DNA from 2 places in the Streptosporangium sp. NPDC053982 genome. Region 2 is predicted to be linked to the other one. Evidence: riboswitches for the same ligand, from Rfam matches in the RefSeq annotation. Region 2 holds a riboswitch; the other holds the start of a gene.

Evidence for each region. Region 2 has a riboswitch for S-adenosylmethionine ahead of thrC (threonine synthase). Riboswitches for the same ligand answer to the same signal wherever they lie in the genome.
Region 1: another riboswitch for S-adenosylmethionine. It lies ahead of ACZ6W9_RS04695 (aminotransferase class V-fold PLP-dependent enzyme); the one in region 2 lies ahead of thrC (threonine synthase).

Annotation. Positions count from the first base shown of each region.
Region 1 covers NZ_JBVJKQ010000002.1:412,821-420,388, reverse strand. Annotated here, with positions in the region: gene ACZ6W9_RS04715 (GntR family transcriptional regulator) at 1-563, opposite strand, end outside; gene ACZ6W9_RS04710 (hypothetical protein) at 2,275-2,745, shown strand; gene ACZ6W9_RS04705 (hypothetical protein) at 2,742-3,095, shown strand; gene ACZ6W9_RS04700 (cytochrome P450) at 3,251-4,450, opposite strand; SAM riboswitch class IV at 4,574-4,689, shown strand; gene ACZ6W9_RS04695 (aminotransferase class V-fold PLP-dependent enzyme) at 4,932-6,212, shown strand; gene ACZ6W9_RS04690 (NADH-quinone oxidoreductase subunit D) at 6,230-7,456, shown strand.
Region 2 covers NZ_JBVJKQ010000013.1:20,872-28,439, reverse strand. Annotated here, with positions in the region: gene groL (chaperonin GroEL) at 1-40, opposite strand, end outside; gene ACZ6W9_RS24010 (cold-shock protein) at 500-700, opposite strand; gene ACZ6W9_RS24005 (MoaD/ThiS family protein) at 1,035-1,310, opposite strand; gene thrC (threonine synthase) at 1,334-2,626, opposite strand; SAM riboswitch class I at 2,641-2,780, opposite strand; gene ACZ6W9_RS23995 (S1 family peptidase) at 2,910-4,610, opposite strand; gene ACZ6W9_RS23990 (trypsin-like serine protease) at 4,634-6,736, opposite strand; gene ACZ6W9_RS23985 (RNA polymerase sigma factor) at 7,025-7,568, opposite strand, start outside.

The sequences.
Region 1 (7,568 bases), on a different contig from region 2:
GCCAGCACGCGGAACCCGCCGCCCGGACCGGCGATCCCGGGCGCGGGATCGACCAGGGGCGTGCCCTCGACATGGGCGGGGAGATAGTACGAGGTCATCGTGTGGGTGGGGACGCCGTCACGGGTCATGACGCGTGCCCGTTCGTACACCGGAGAGCCCGCCTCGACACCGAGCGCGACGGCAACCGTTTCGTCGGCGGTCACCAGGGACACGTCTTGTGTCTGGCGCCCCTGCTGCCGGGTGGAATCGCTGCCCGGCGCGCCGGTGGCGAACGCCTCGACGTCGGTCCGCTCCCAGCGGTGCCGCGCGTAGCGATCCGGCCCCAACCGGCGTATCGGATACGACTCACGCACGTAGGCGCCCGAGCCATGCCGGGTGACCACCAACCCTTCGTTCCTGAGCAGGATCAGCGCCTTGCTCGCCGTACTGCGTGACACGTCGTAGCGCTCGGCGAGATCCCGGACGGAGGGCAGCTTGGCTCCGGCGGGCAGGCGACCAGCCGCGATGTCGTCGCGCAGATCGGCCACGATGCGCTGCGCGGGTGACTGAGGATCTGGATGCATATGAGCACCCTACCGAAGTGTCGTAGGCCATTTTCTTGACGACAAGCCTGACCGGCCTTAACTTTATGTGTCCTACGACACTTAGACGGGCCCGCCAGGACGCTCGCAACGTCTGACGAGCCCTTGATCAGGAAGTGGCTCCTGACCCATGACGAACACTAGTGCTCCGGTCCTCGACCGGGTCGCGGTAAGCGGATGCGGCTGTTTCGCCGACGGGCCGCCGATGCCGATGGGGTGTGCCCACTGCGGGCACCCGCCGTACGCGCATGGCTGCCCCGGCCGAGCCGCCGACCACGACTACGCGCAGCCGTCCGGTGAGCTGATGGCCGCGCGGATGGAGGCGCGTCACCGGCTGGGGCCGAGGCGCGTTCCGCGCTTCGCGCCGCCCTCCGCCGTGGCGCCGGCCGAGGTGATCCCCCTGGTCCCCGCCCAGCGCCGCCCCGAGCCGGGCGTCCCGGCGGTCCGACGGCCCCCGGCCCCCGTACGGCGGGCCCCGACGGCCGGGCGCGCCCCGGATGCGCGGCTCGTCCTTCAGGAACCCGTCCCGCAGGAGTCCCGGAGCCCGGAGGTCCCCGTTCCTCCCCGTGCCGATGGGAACGGCGAGACCAATGCGACCACCGACACGAACGGTGAGACCCGCATGAGCAGCAGGACCCGCACGACCCCTGGAACCGATCCGTCCGGCGTCACCGACGTGCGGACAGGCCCTGGACGCGATGACGGAGGTCCGACCCGTGGAACAGCCCGAGACCGCACGATCCCGACCGGCGATTCCCGGGTGGCGGATCATCCGCAGCGACGCCGGACGGTTCTGGGCCAGCCGGGAGCGCCCCTTCGCCGAGGGGTCGCGGTGGGACGGCCCGCCGTACCGGACCGTGGACGCCGACACCTTCGAGGAGCTTCGGGCCGAGGTCGCCCGGCAGGAGGAGGCGGCTCGGATGCCCGGCCCGCGCGGCATCGCGGAAGGGACGGCCGAGTCATCCGGCCCGCTCCGAGGTGTTACGGGCCGTGGGCTTCCCGGAACGGGCCTTCCGCCTTCCCCGGCGGGTTCCACGACCCCTTGAGTGGGCTTGGCGCCCGCTCCACCGGCGTGATGCCACCCATGAACGGACGCGGCGGCGGGCCGGCCTTCGGGTGCGCGTCACCGCGTCGCCGACGTGCGGCCTGGGGCGGAGGGGCTCCGGGCCGCACCCGCCGCCGACTCCCTGGCTCCCGCTCCAGCGCGCCGATCCGGGGATCGGCGCGGCGGCACGCCGTACCGAACCGCCGGGATGACGTGGCCGCACCCTGAACCGGCATGGCGGTGCGGAGCGCCCCCGTCCCGCACCGCCATGCCCTGGCGGCCGGTCCGAGAACACGGTCCGGGCCGCTGGTACTCCAGTGGGGCCCGTACACATAACGGAGGATCTCAGTCAGGGGCTCAGCCAGCGGATGGTCGGAACAATGGGCGGCGCCATGCTTCGCATAGAGCGAATACATCTTCGGTCATACCGAATGCCGAAAGGGTTGCGCGGAGAGCCGCAGGACAATCGACCGGCCCAGGTAGTCGATCACCGATCCGAGCCGAGTAACCCCGCAGCCAGCAGGAGCGGGGGCTCCCGGCCGGTTCACCCTCCGCAGGGACGCGCTCCCAGAACTCGGCACCGATCAACAGGCGACCTCCCGGGTTGACCGACTGACATCAGAATACGTTCTGATGTACATTCGAGAGGTGAGCACCAGCCAGGCCGACGCGGTGACCTTTTCCGATCTCTCACGGAATCCCCGCGCGGTCGCCGAGCGCGCGGCGCGCCTGGGGCGCGTGCGCGTCACGCATCGGGACGCCCCGGATTTCTACTTGACCGCGGCGGACCGCGAAGAAGAGCGCGAACAAACGCTGGCCACCGCGTCCCGGTTGTTCCTTGCGTTGATCAAGCATGACCCCACCGCACGCGCACTGGTCATCGCCATGCCGGAGGTCTTCCCCTGGGTTCGCCATCTGTCGGTGGACGAGCTTCGCGCCTTCACCCTGGAACTGGTCGAAGCGCTGTCCGACGCGGCTGAGCTGGATGTCGACACCACAAGCCAGGAGGTCATCGCGGGCTGGCGGGCCACCGCCAGGATCAAGGCCGACCCCGCACTCCACGCCGAAGCCCGAAAGCCCACGAGCGGCGACTTCGGCCCCGTGCGGGTTTCGGCGTGAGCCCCAAGCGCGGAGACCGGGTCACGGTGCCACCACCGGATGGTGAGTGGGATGTTCGATTCGGTACCGGTGACGCGGTCAGGGGCTGGGAAGAGCTGTGCCGCCACGCTCTGGCCAATACGCGCCGATGCTTCGAGGTACTGCGGGCCGACCCCCGTTCGCGATCCAGTCATGATCGTCAGCATCGCCTACGCGGTGATCTCGCGACTCATCGCCACAACGGCAAGGATCTGGAACAGTGGGAATTCGAAGTCACCAGCGGCGGGCGGGTGCGCTATGCCATCGATGACGACACCCGCACCGTATGGGTGATCTACGCCTCACCTCGACATCCCAAGGACACCGAGTAGTCGGCGACCGCCGGGCGAAACCAGACGTCATCGCAGGCAGTCGGCCTGATCCGAGTCGGTTCATGTCCTTGGGCCGAGTCTCCGGACCGAAGCCGGTCCCGCCCTTCCGTGAAGGTGCGAGTCCGGTTCGACCTCCGCAGGGCGTACGGACGGGTTCAGATCCTCACGTCGAGGGCCGTGAGGCCGCGGATGACGTAGCCGGGGCCCCAGGTCGGCTCGGCGGTGAGTTCCATCTTCGGGGCCCGGCGCAGCAGGGCGCCGAACGACTCGATCAGCTCGATCCGGGCGAGGGGCGCGCCGAGGCAGAAGTGGATGCCCGCGCCGAAGGAGATGTGCGGGTTGTCCACCCGGCCCACGTCGAGGCGCTCGGGGTCGGCGAAGACCTCGGGGTCGCGGTTGGCCGAGCCGAACAGCAGCGCCACCTCCGAGCCGCGCGGGATGTCGATCCCTCCCACGGTGATGTCCTCCAGCACCCAGCGCTCGAACATCTGCAGCGGGGTGTCCCAGCGCATCAGTTCCTCGATCGCGCTGGGCAGCAGGCCGTGGTCGGCGCGCAGCCGTTCCAGCTCGGCCGGGTTGCGGAACAGCGACCACCAGCCGTTGCCGGTGACGTTGACCGTGGCCTCGTGCCCGGCGTTGAGCAGCAGCACGCAGGTGCCGACCAGCTCCTCCTCGGTGAGCCGGTCGCCCTCGTCGGCCACCTGGGCGAGCGCGCTGATCAGGTCGTCGCCGGGGTCGGTACGGCGGGCACGCGCCAGCTCGACGAGGTAGGCGGAGAACTCCTCGGCCGCGCGTACGGCGGTGTGCTGGGCCTCGACCGAGGGGTTGAGTTCGTACATCCCGCAGATGTCGGCCGACCAGGGCCGCAGCAGGTGCCGGTCGGCCTCGGGCACGCCGAGCATCTCGGCGATCACGGTCACCGGGAGCGGCTCGGCCACCTCGGAGATGAGGTCGCCGCCGCCGCGTTCGGCGAACGCCTCGACCAGCTCTCCGGCGATCCGGGCGACCTTGGGGCGCAGCGTCTCGACCATGCGCGGGGTGAACGCCTTGGAGACCAGCCGGCGCAGCCGGGTGTGCACCGGCGGCTCGACGTCGAGCATCCCGGCCCTGATCACCCGCCAGAACGGGTCCTGGAACTCCGGGTCGTCCGGCCTGCCGAACTCGGCGTGGGTCGCCACGTGCAGGTAGGACCGGCCCAGCCGGCGGTCACGCAGCAGCGCGTTGACGTCGGCGTGCCGGGCGATCAGCCACTGGCCCGTCGGCTCGAAGAAGCCGACCGGCCGCTCGCGTCGCAGCTCGTCGTAGACGTCGTAAGGGTGGGCGACGAATTCCGGATTCCAAGGATCAAAGCGCACGTAGACATCGTAATGTCCCAGGTGGCCGGGCCCCAAGGCCCCGGAGATCCACGAGACATCTGTCCGCATTCCGAGACACGGAGCTTGCGGCGGGGCCGCTGTCGTCGATTATAGTCCCCGGTAGGTCATGAGTGCCAGCGACAAGCCCCGGCTAGCTGGCCGGCAACCCTCGCGTCCGCGGCGGGGTGCCCCGGGTGAGGACCTGGTCCGGCGCGAGGTGCGCCGGGCAAGCGCGGACTCCACGCATCGACGCCGTGGCTTGGGGTCCGATGACCTCCTAAGGAGCACGGGCGTGTCCACCCTGACGATCTTCGCCTCCACCGCCCCCGCCGACACCGCTTCCGGCGACGTGGCCGACCGCACCACGCGAACCGCCGCCGGAAACGCCCCGGCCGCCCCGGAAACCGCCGCCCCCGCCGCCGGAAGCACCCCGGCCGTCCCGGGAACCGCCGTACCGGGAAGCACCCTCCCCGGGACCCGCGTGCCCGAGGCCCGGCGGATCCCGGCGGTGCTCGGCGCTGACCTCGAAGTCCCGGTCCGCGGCGGCCGGCTGGTCCCCTACGCCAACTTCGACTACGCCGCCAGCGCGCCCTGTCTGGAGCCGGTGAGCGCCGCCGTCGCCGCCGCGCTCCCGGCCTACTCCAGCGTCCACCGCGGCGCCGGCTACGCCTCCCAGCTCACCACCGCCCGCTACGAGCGGGCCCGGCACACGGTCCGCGCCTTCGCCGGGGCCCGCCCGGACGACGCGGTGGTCTTCACCCGCAACACCACCGACGCCACCAACCTGCTGGCCCGCTGCCTGCCCGAGGGGACCACGGTCGTGGTCTTCGACACCGAGCACCACGCCTCGCTGCTGCCGTGGCGGCGTGCCGTACGGCTGGCGCCGCCGGCGTTCCCGGGTGAGGCGGTCCGCGCCGCGGACCGGGCGCTCGCCGAGATCGAGGGCCCCAAACTGCTGGTCGTGACCGCCGCCTCCAACGTCACCGGGGAGCTGTGGCCGATCGCCGCGCTGGCGCACATCGCCCACCGGCACGGCGCCCGCGTCCTGGTGGACGCCGCCCAGCTCGTCCCGCACCGCCCGGTCAACCTGACCGCGCTCGACCTGGACTACGTGGTCTTCTCCGGTCACAAGCTCTACGCGCCGTTCGGCACGGGCGCGCTGATCGGCCGCCCGGACTGGCTGTCCGGAGCCGAGCCGTACCTGCGCGGCGGGGGTGCGGTGCGGGCGGTCGCGGACGGCGGGGAGGCCGACTGGCACGACGACCCCGAGGCCCGCCACGAGGCCGGCACCCCGAACGTCCTCGGCGCCGTCGCCCTCGCCGCCGCCTGCGACGCGCTGACCGCGACCGGCTGGACCGCGCTGGTCCGCGAGGAGGAGCGTCTCCTCGCCCGGCTGCGTGCCGGGATCGCCGGGATCGAGGGGGTTCGTGAGCTGTCCCTGTGGGACCCCGCCCATCCCCGCGTCGGCATCGTCTCCTTCACCGTGGCCGGCCGTACCGCCCGGGAGGTCGCCGAGATACTGTCCTCCGAGTACGGCATCGGCGTCCGGGACGGCAGGTTCTGCGCCCACCCCTTCGTCCGGCACCTCCTGGACGCCCACCGCCCGGACGCCGACCGCGACCCGCGGCGGCCGGACGCCGCCGACGGCGGCTGCGACGACGGGACCGCCTCGGCCGTCCGCGCGTCGATCGGCATCGGCACCGTCGACGAGCACGTGGACCGCCTGGTGTCCGCCCTGCGGGAGATTGCCGCGCGACGCTGACGTGGGAGCATAGCCCTATGAGTGAGCGTCGCACCGAAGGGGCGTCCCGGGAGCTGCACGTGGGCATCGGGGCCGGGGCGGAGGCCGTACGGCCGGCCCCGGCTGACGGGCCGGTGGCTCCCGGCGCGCAGGGCAAGGAGCTCGCCACCGAGGACATGGTCCTCAACATCGGACCGCAGCACCCCTCCACCCACGGGGTGCTGCGGCTGCGGCTCACCCTGGACGGAGAGCTGATCAGCTCGGCCGAACCCGTCGTGGGCTACATGCACCGCGGCGCGGAGAAGCTGTTCGAGGTGCGCGACTACCGGCAGATCATCGTGCTGGCCAACCGGCACGACTGGCTGTCGGCGTTCGCCAACGAGCTGGGCGTGGTGCTCGCGGTGGAACGGATGATCGGCATGGAGACGCCGCCCCGGGCCGTCTGGACCCGCACGCTGCTGGCCGAGCTGAACCGGGTGCTCAGCCACCTGATGTTCCTCGGCTCCTACCCGCTGGAGCTCGGCGCGATCACCCCCGTCTTCTACGCGTTCCGTGAGCGCGAGACCCTCCAGGCCGTGATGGAGGAGGTCTCCGGCGGGCGGATGCACTACATGTTCAACCGGGTCGGCGGCCTGAAGGAGGAGCTGCCCGAGGGCTGGTCGGAGCGGGCGGCGCGGGCCGTCGCCGACGTGCGGCGGCGGCTGCCCGACATCGAGAACCTGATCGTGGACAACGAGATCTTCCTCGCCCGCACCCGCGGGGTGGGCGTCCTGGACCGCGAGACGATCATGCAGTACGGCGTGAGCGGCCCGATCGCCCGTGCCTCCGGCGTGGACATGGACCTGCGCCGGGACGAGCCCTACCTCGCCTACGGCGAGCTGCCGGTGCGGGTCGTCACCCGGGAGGCCGGCGACTGCCACGCCCGGTTCGAGGTGCTGCTGGAGCAGGTGAAGGTCTCCCTCGACCTGGCCGACGCCTGCCTGGAACGGCTGCGCGAGCTGCCGCCGGGGCCGATCAACCAGCGCCTGCCCAAGGTGCTCAAGGTCCCCGAGGGCCACACCTACGCCTGGACGGAGAACCCGCTCGGCCTCAACGGCTACTACCTCGTCTCACGCGGCGAGAAGACCCCGTGGCGGCTGAAGCTCCGCTCGGCCTCATACAACAACGTCCAGGTGCTGCGCGAGATGCTCCCCGGCCACCTGGTCTCCGACATGGTGGCCATCCTCGGCTCGATGTTCTTCGTGGTCGGCGACATCGACAAGTGACGCCGCCGCCGGACCCGGCGTCCGGGTCCGGCGTCCCCGGTGAAAGACGGACCCCGGAGACGGTCCGGCCGGTCACCGCTCCCCGGCCGCTCCCGGCCTCCGGACGGTCACC
Region 2 (7,568 bases):
GCCGGGCGTCCTCGTCAAACGCGATCATCTTGGCTGCCATACGGCTAGACCTCCCGAACACAGGGTGGCTTGCACCGGATCGAGCCGACGCCCGCGACGGCATTCGGATCCGCGACTCCGTTCGGCGGATCCCATCGTCCCGATCCAGGGTTGGCACTCGCCCTCGGTGAGTGCCAACAAACTATTTAGCACTCTACCCTGTCGAGTGCAAGCGACGTCGCGTTGACCTGCCCGGGAGGTGACGGCCTCCCGCGACGACCCGTTACGGCGGACGCCCCGCACGGTCTCGCCCCCGGCCACCGCCCCGCGCGACCGGATCCCGGCCGCCGTGTCCCGGCGGATTCGGGCCTCCGGCACGGAGAGACCCCGGTACGGCGAGGGCCCGGCCCTCCGAGGGGACACGGTGGACCGGGCCGGCGCGCCGAGGGCCCGCGTGGACTGCGCTGCCACGGGGGTCCGTCCGGCGCGCCCCTTTTGCGCGTCCGGGGGGACGGCTGCCTCAGACGGCCCTCACGGACTCCGCCTGCGGGCCTTTCTGCCCCTGGGTGATCTCGAACTCGACCCGCTGGCCCTGTTCGAGTGCGCGATAGCCGTCCATCATGATCGCGGAGTAATGGACGAACACATCCTTACCACCGTCTACCGCGATGAAGCCGTAGCCCTTGTCCGCGTTGAACCATTTGACGGTGCCTTGCGCCACTTCCGACTCCTCTTACTGGACTTGAGGACATCGCCCATTCCTCTCGCGACGTCCTCAATCTCCGAGGCGGACACATCGCCTGCGTCGATCGTTCTCGACCATACCTGTGGTACGCCGTAGGGCAACAGAGTCAACCAGCAAACTGCCGCTTTACGTACGAATGCAGCACGAGAACATAGTTTTGCCATCGGGCCCGCTGATCAAATATTGCATTATTTCAACAAGCGCCGATATGGACATCCTCCCGAAAGCGCGACACCCGCCCCGGCCAGGCCGGAGCGGGCGTCGGCGGGCGCCGTACGGGACGGCGGCCCGGAGCGCGGGGACGACGGGGTCAGCCCCCGGCGACCGCCGGGATGATGGAGATCTGGACGCCGGACGGCGTCGCGGTGTCCAGGTTGTCGGCGAAGCGGACGTCCTCATCGCCGACATAGACGTTGACGAACCTGCGAATCTTGCCGGAGTCGTCGAGAATCCGGGCGCCGATCCCGGGGAAGTCGGCGTCGAGTTTCCGCAGCACCTCGCGGAGGGTCTCACCCTCGGCGTTCACCTCGGCCGCACCACCGGTGTACGTCCGGAGAATTGTCGGAATCCGTACAGAGACACTCATTATTAAGCACCTTTCCGGTGATTTCAGGCGATGACCGAGCGGAATTCGTCAAGCGAGGGGCGGATGACCGCGGTGGGACGGGCCTCGCCCGCCACCGCGTCGAGGGTCTTCAGGCCGTCACCGGTGTTGAGCACCACGGTCTCGGCGTCGGGGTCGAGCCGCCCCTCGGCGGCCAGCTTGCGCAGCACGCCGACCGTGACGCCGCCCGCGGTCTCGGCGAAGATGCCCTCGGTCCTGGCCAGCAGCCTGATCGCGGCGACGATCTCGGCGTCCGTGACGTCCTCCACCGCGCCGCCGGTGCGCCGGGCGATGTCCAGCACGTAGGGGCCGTCGGCCGGGTTGCCGATGGCCAGCGACTTGGCGATCGTGTCCGGCCGTACCGGGCGGATCACATCGTGACCCGCCTTGTAGGCGGCCGAGACCGGCGAGCAGCCCTCGGCCTGCGCGGCGAAGATCCGATAGGGCTTCTCCTCGACGAGCCCGAGCGCGATCAGCTCCTTGAACCCCTTGTCGATCTTCGTGAGTTGGGAGCCGGACGCCACCGGGACGACGATCTGGTCGGGGAGTCGCCAGCCGAGCTGCTCGGCGATCTCGTACGCCAGGGTCTTGGAGCCCTCGGCGTAGTACGGGCGCAGGTTGACGTTGACGAAGCCCCACCGCTCACCCAGCTCGTCGCCGATGAGCTCCGAGCAGAACCGGTTGACGTCGTCGTAGGTGCCCTCGATGCCGACGAGCTTCCCGCCGTACACCGAGGCCATGACGATCTTGGCCTGCTCCAGGTCGGCGGGGATGAACACGCAGGCGTCCAACCCGGCGCGGGCGGCGGCCGAGGTCACCGCGCCGGCGAGGTTGCCGGTGGAGGAGCACGACAGGGTGTGGAAGCCGAAGTTGCGGGCCGCCTCGACGGCGATGGCCACCACGCGGTCCTTGAACGAGTGCGTCGGGTTGCCCGAGTCGTCCTTCACGTGCAGCGAGCGCAGGCCCAGCTCGCGGGCGAGGTTGCCCGCGTCGACCAGCCTGGTCCAGCCGGGCTCCGTGTTGGGCCGGGCGGCGACGTTCTCCGGGACGGGCAGCAGCGCGCGGTAGCGCCAGATGTTCGCCGGGCCGGCGGCGATCTGCTCGCGCGTGACGCGCCCGAAGTCGTAGGCGATCTCCAGGGGGCCGAAACACTCGATACAGGCGAAGCTCGGGCCGAGGTCGTAGCGGGTGCCGCACTCCCGGCAGGAGAGGGCCACGGCGGGGCCGAAGCGGCCGTCGGGCGCGGTGCCGGCGGAGACGGGGGCGGAGGTGGGGATCCGTGTTTCTGCGAGCGCCATGAAGCGAGGCCTTTCCCTCATCTTCGTCCGCGACCACCCTGGCCACGGACCGGAATTGGCACCTGTCCCGGCCGACCCCGCCATGTCGCGAGTTTGAACCGGGAGGGTTGCCGGGGCTTCGCAGGGCCGGTCCCTCCACCCCTCTGGATGAGCAATATGAAGTTGTGGACCCGATGAACGGGTCTCTCGCACTTTACCCCGGCCGCCGGGCGTTCTGACCAGATGTCTCACTGTGCGAGACGACGCGTGTCATTCCCCGGACGACGGACGGTGAAAAGGCCCGTCACGGGTGACGGTACCCCAGGAGGAAGGGCCCGCCGCCCGCCACGGCGACCACCCGGTAGCGGTAGTAGCCGGGCGTGCCCTCATAGGTGATCGTCTCGAAGGGGTACGGGCTGACCGAGGAGGCGACGGTCCGCCAGCCGGAGCCGGCCGCCCACTTCTCCAGGTACAGGTCGACGTCGGTGCCGTCGTTGGAGTTCACGCAGCCGTAGTGGGTCCCGGCGGTCCTCGACCGGTAGTAGCCGCTCCTCGCCCGGTTCCGGGGGTTCACGGGCCGGTAGGCGGCCTGCCCCTCCTTCAGGATGCTCTGGGCGGAGGCGGGATAGCCGGTGCAGGTGCCCGTGGTCGGCCGCAGGGTGCCGTCGACGGTCAGCAGGGTCAGGCCGTACGTCGAGAGGATCTTTGCGACCGGCTGGAAGTAGCTGAACCCGGAGCCCGGGAAACAGGAGCCGGAGCCGCCGGAGAGCACCCCCTGGGCCTGGTCCACCGAGACGAACGGGCCGCCGGAGTCGCCCCGGTCGGCGCAGACGCTGGTGCGGGTCAGCCCGAAGACGTTCCCCTGCGGATAGGAGACGCTGACGTCGCGCTGCAGGATGAGACCGCAGTACCAGTCGGAGGTGGAGCCGGACCGGCACACCGACGCCCCCTCGATGGCCGGCCGGTCCCCGGCGATGGGCAGGACGCCGCCGTCGGCGTTGCCCACCGTAGGCTTGGGCGTCCAGTCGTCGTTGACCTGGATCCAGGAGAAGTCGCTCGACGGGAACACCGACCCCCGGAAGACGCCCTGGGGCACCCGGTTGTAGCCGTTGGTCTTCTCTCCCACCTTGCCGCAGTGGCCGGCGCTGACGAAGCCGCCCGCGCCGCCGTGGAGCACGGAGAAGCCGACCGTGCAGCGCAGAGAGACCCCGACGTAGAAGGGGCTGCCCCCCACCAGGTCGTAGAGCGGCCGGGGACGCTCGGTGGACGGCACCACCACGATCGTCCTGCCGTCCACGCCGATGTCCCTGATGACGGCCTCGGTCTGCACCGGCTCCTCGGACAGCACGACGACCTTGTTGTTCCGCACGTCGACGTAGCGCACGCTCCCCCCGCCCGTCGGGCGGGCGGGCAGCGCGGCGTCGAGCTTGTCCTTGACCGCGCCGAGTTCGACCAGCGAGTGCTCGACGACCTCGGCATGAGCGCCCTGGGCGACGATTTTGGGGATGTCGTCGGGGTCGGTGGTGGCCACCACGAGGTTCTGCGCGACGGTTCCCTGGAACCACGAGCCGCCGAAGCGGTCGCCGAGCGCCACCCGCAGTCTCGCCTCGACCGGAGCCAGGCGGATCTCGTTGAGCAGCCGGGCCTGGGCCTGCTCGGCGCTGAGGCCGAGGTCGCGCTGGAGGGCCTGGAGCATGCCCGGCGGCGGCGCGTTGTACGGCAGGCCCGCCCGCCCGGCCTGCCGCGCCCGCCCTCCGCGCTCCGTGGAGTCGTGCCGAGACCGGACCGCGGCGGGGCGCACGCGGGCTCCGCGGCCGGGCCGCGCCGCGGGGAGACCCGCGAGGGCTCCGCGCTCGGGCCGCGCCGCCGGGAACCGTACGACCGGGGCGTCCCGGACGGCGGCCAGGGGCTCGGGCTCCGCCCGGACCGCCGAGGGCGTGACGGCGGCGAGCACGGCGGCGGAGAAGAGGGCACATCCGGCGGCTACGGCGCGACCGTGGAACATACGACCTCCCGGGGGTCCGTCCTTCAGGGCAGGTCGTGCTGGTAGCCCAGCGTGTAGCCGCCGGAGCCGCTCGCGGCGGTCACCCGGTAGCGGTAGCGGCCGGCCGGTCCCTGGTAGCGGAGCGTCTCGTCGGGGTTCGGACCGGTCTCACTCGCCACGGTGACCCAGCTCCGGCCGTTCCACCTCTGCAGGTAGAGGTCGAAGTCGCTGCCGTCGGGGCCGTCCAGGCACGCCAGATGGACCTCGGTCGCCGTCGTCCGGTAGTAGCCGCCGCTCGGCAGGTAGGCGGAGCGGCCCAGGGCGAGCGTCCCCGGGGTCGTGGTCCGGTAGCACGGGCAGGCGCACTCCGGTTCCGGCTGGGCGAGCCCGCCGGCCGCCGGCTCCCCGCCGGACCGCGTGGACGGCGCGGCGCCTCCGTGACAGCCGCGTACGGCCTCAGCGGTCTCCGGGGCGCTCGGGGTTCCCGAAGCGGTCGGGGTCTCCGGAGCTGCCGTGACGCCCGGAGCCGGGGTTCCGGGAGCCGGGGCGCCCGGGGTGTCCGGGGTTCCCGGCGTCACCGGGACCGCCGGCGGAAGCGGGGCGGTGTTCGTGTAGCCCAGCGTGTAGGGGCCGGAACCGGTGCGGGCGTTCACCCGGTAGCGGTAGCGGCCGGCCGCGCCGAGATAGGAGATCGACTTGTCGGCGGCCGGACCGGTGTCGCTCGCCACGACGACCCAGCTCCGGCCGTTCCACCTCTGCAGGTAGAGGTCGAAGTCGCTGCCCGCCGGGCCCTCCAGGCAGCCGGTGTGCAGCCTGTAGGCCGTGGTCCGGTAGTAGCTTCCGCTCGGCTGGTAGGCGAGACCGCCCACGCTGAGCGTCCCGGCCACCCGCCGCGGGTAGCAGGGGCAGGCGCAGCCGGTCTCCGGCGGGACGGGCTCGTCGACCACCAGGCTCACGCCGTAGGCGGAGAGGATCTCGGTGACCGGCTGGAAGACCGTCTCGCCTCCCGCGGTGCAGTTGCCGTTGCCGCCCGACAGGACCCCCTGGGCCTGGTCGACGGAGACGAACGGCCCGCCGGAGTCGCCCGGCTCGGCGCAGGCGTCGGTGAGGGTGAGCTGCGAGACCGTCTGGGTCTCGTCGTAGACGACGGTGACGTCGCGCTGCCGTACGGTGCCGCAGTGCCAGCCGGTCGTCGAGCCGGACCGGCAGACCGACGCGCCCTCGATCGCCTCCCGGGAGCCGGTGACGCCGATCGTGCCGCCGGTGCTGACCACGTCCGGGGTGGGCCGCCAGTTCGTGTTCACCGTGATCCAGGAGTGGTCGTCGCCGGGGAAGCTGGAGCCCTCGAAGACGCCCTGGGCGACGTTGTTGTACCCGGTGGTGACGCTGCCCGCGTCGCCGCAGTGTCCCGCGCTGACGAAGCCGTTCTGGGCGCCCTTCGTGGCGGAGAAGCCGACCGAGCAGCGCCACGCGCTGTCGATGCGGTAGGCGTCGCCGCCCCGGAGGTCGTACAGGGGCCGGAACCGCCTGGCCGAGGCCTCCACCCGCACCGCCTCCTGGCTCACGCCGGTGAGCCCGACGAGGTTGCGGGTCTGCTCCGGCACGGTCGTACGGATGACCACCTGGTTGGTGCGGACATCGACGTACCTGGCGAAACCGCCCGCCTCTCCCGCGGCGGCCAGATCCTTGTCGAGCTCGTCCTTGACCGCGGTGAGCCGGGCCAGCGACCGGGCGACGATCTTGGGCTGGGCGCCCGCGGTGGTGATCAGGGGAGCCGCGGCGAGGTCGGTGGTGGCCACGATCAGCACCTGCGCGACCCTCCCCTCCAGCCAGGAGCCGCCGAAACCCGCCCCGAGCTCCCGGCGGAGCCGGGCCTCGATCGGCGCGTACCGGATCTCGTTGTCCAGCCGGGCCTGGGCCTCCTGTGCCGTGAGGCCGAGGTCGCGCTGGAGCGCCTCGATCATGCCGTGCGGCGGTTTCCGGACGCTCCGGGCGCTCGAAGCGCCCCCGGAGCTCAGGGGGTTCCGGAGTTCCTGCGCCTTACCGACATCCTGGGCCGCGGAGAACGCCGGGGCCACGGGGGTCGTCACGACGAGGGCGACGGCCGCGAGGACGCACCCCACGGCGACTGGACGTCTGCGAAGCATGGATCTCTCCCCTGGCGCTGACGGACACGGCGCGAGGGGAGACCGGCGCGCACCACGGCCGATCACCGGGTACGGGCGGCACCACTCTAATCCGCCCATCAGGCGAAAGGCCGGGAAAGCCGGACGACACGCGGGGACGCCTCCGAGCGGAGACCCGGAAGCCGGACGACACGCGGTCGCATCCGCGGAACGACGCCTCAGAAGCCGGGCGAGACGTGAGCGCGGGAGCGTTCCCGGGGCCGCCGGGTTTCGGGTGACCGGGCGGCGGGTGTGTCCCGGAGCGGGGCCTCAGAAGCCGTAGGCGTCGCCCAGGGCTCCCTGGACGTACTTGCGCGCCTGGTGGATGCGCGATTTGGCGGTGCCGAGCGGGATGCCGAGCTGCTCGGCCACCTCGCTGTAGTCGAGCTGACAGATGTCGCGCAGCACCAGCGCCTGGGCGAGGTCGGGCTTCTCCGCCTCCAGCGCCTCCATCGCGTCCAGCAGGTCGAGCCGTGAGCCGGCGATCACACTCACCCGGGCGACGTCGGGCCGCTGCATCGGCAGTTCGTCGGAGCTCTGCTCGGCCGAGCGCCGCTTCAGCGAGCGGTAGGTGGTGCGGGCGCAGTTGGCGGTGATGATGTGCAGCCACGTGCTGAACCGGGCGCGTCCCTCGAACCGGCCGATGTTCCGCGCCACCGCCAGCAGGGTGTCCTGGCACGCCTCCTCGGCGTCCTGCCGGTAGGGGAGGATCCGTCCGCAGTGCCGGAGGATGTCGGGCTCGATCCGTTTCAGCAGCTCGCCGAGCGCGCGGTGATCACCTCGGGCGGCCAGCCGGGCCAGTTCCTCGGTCGTC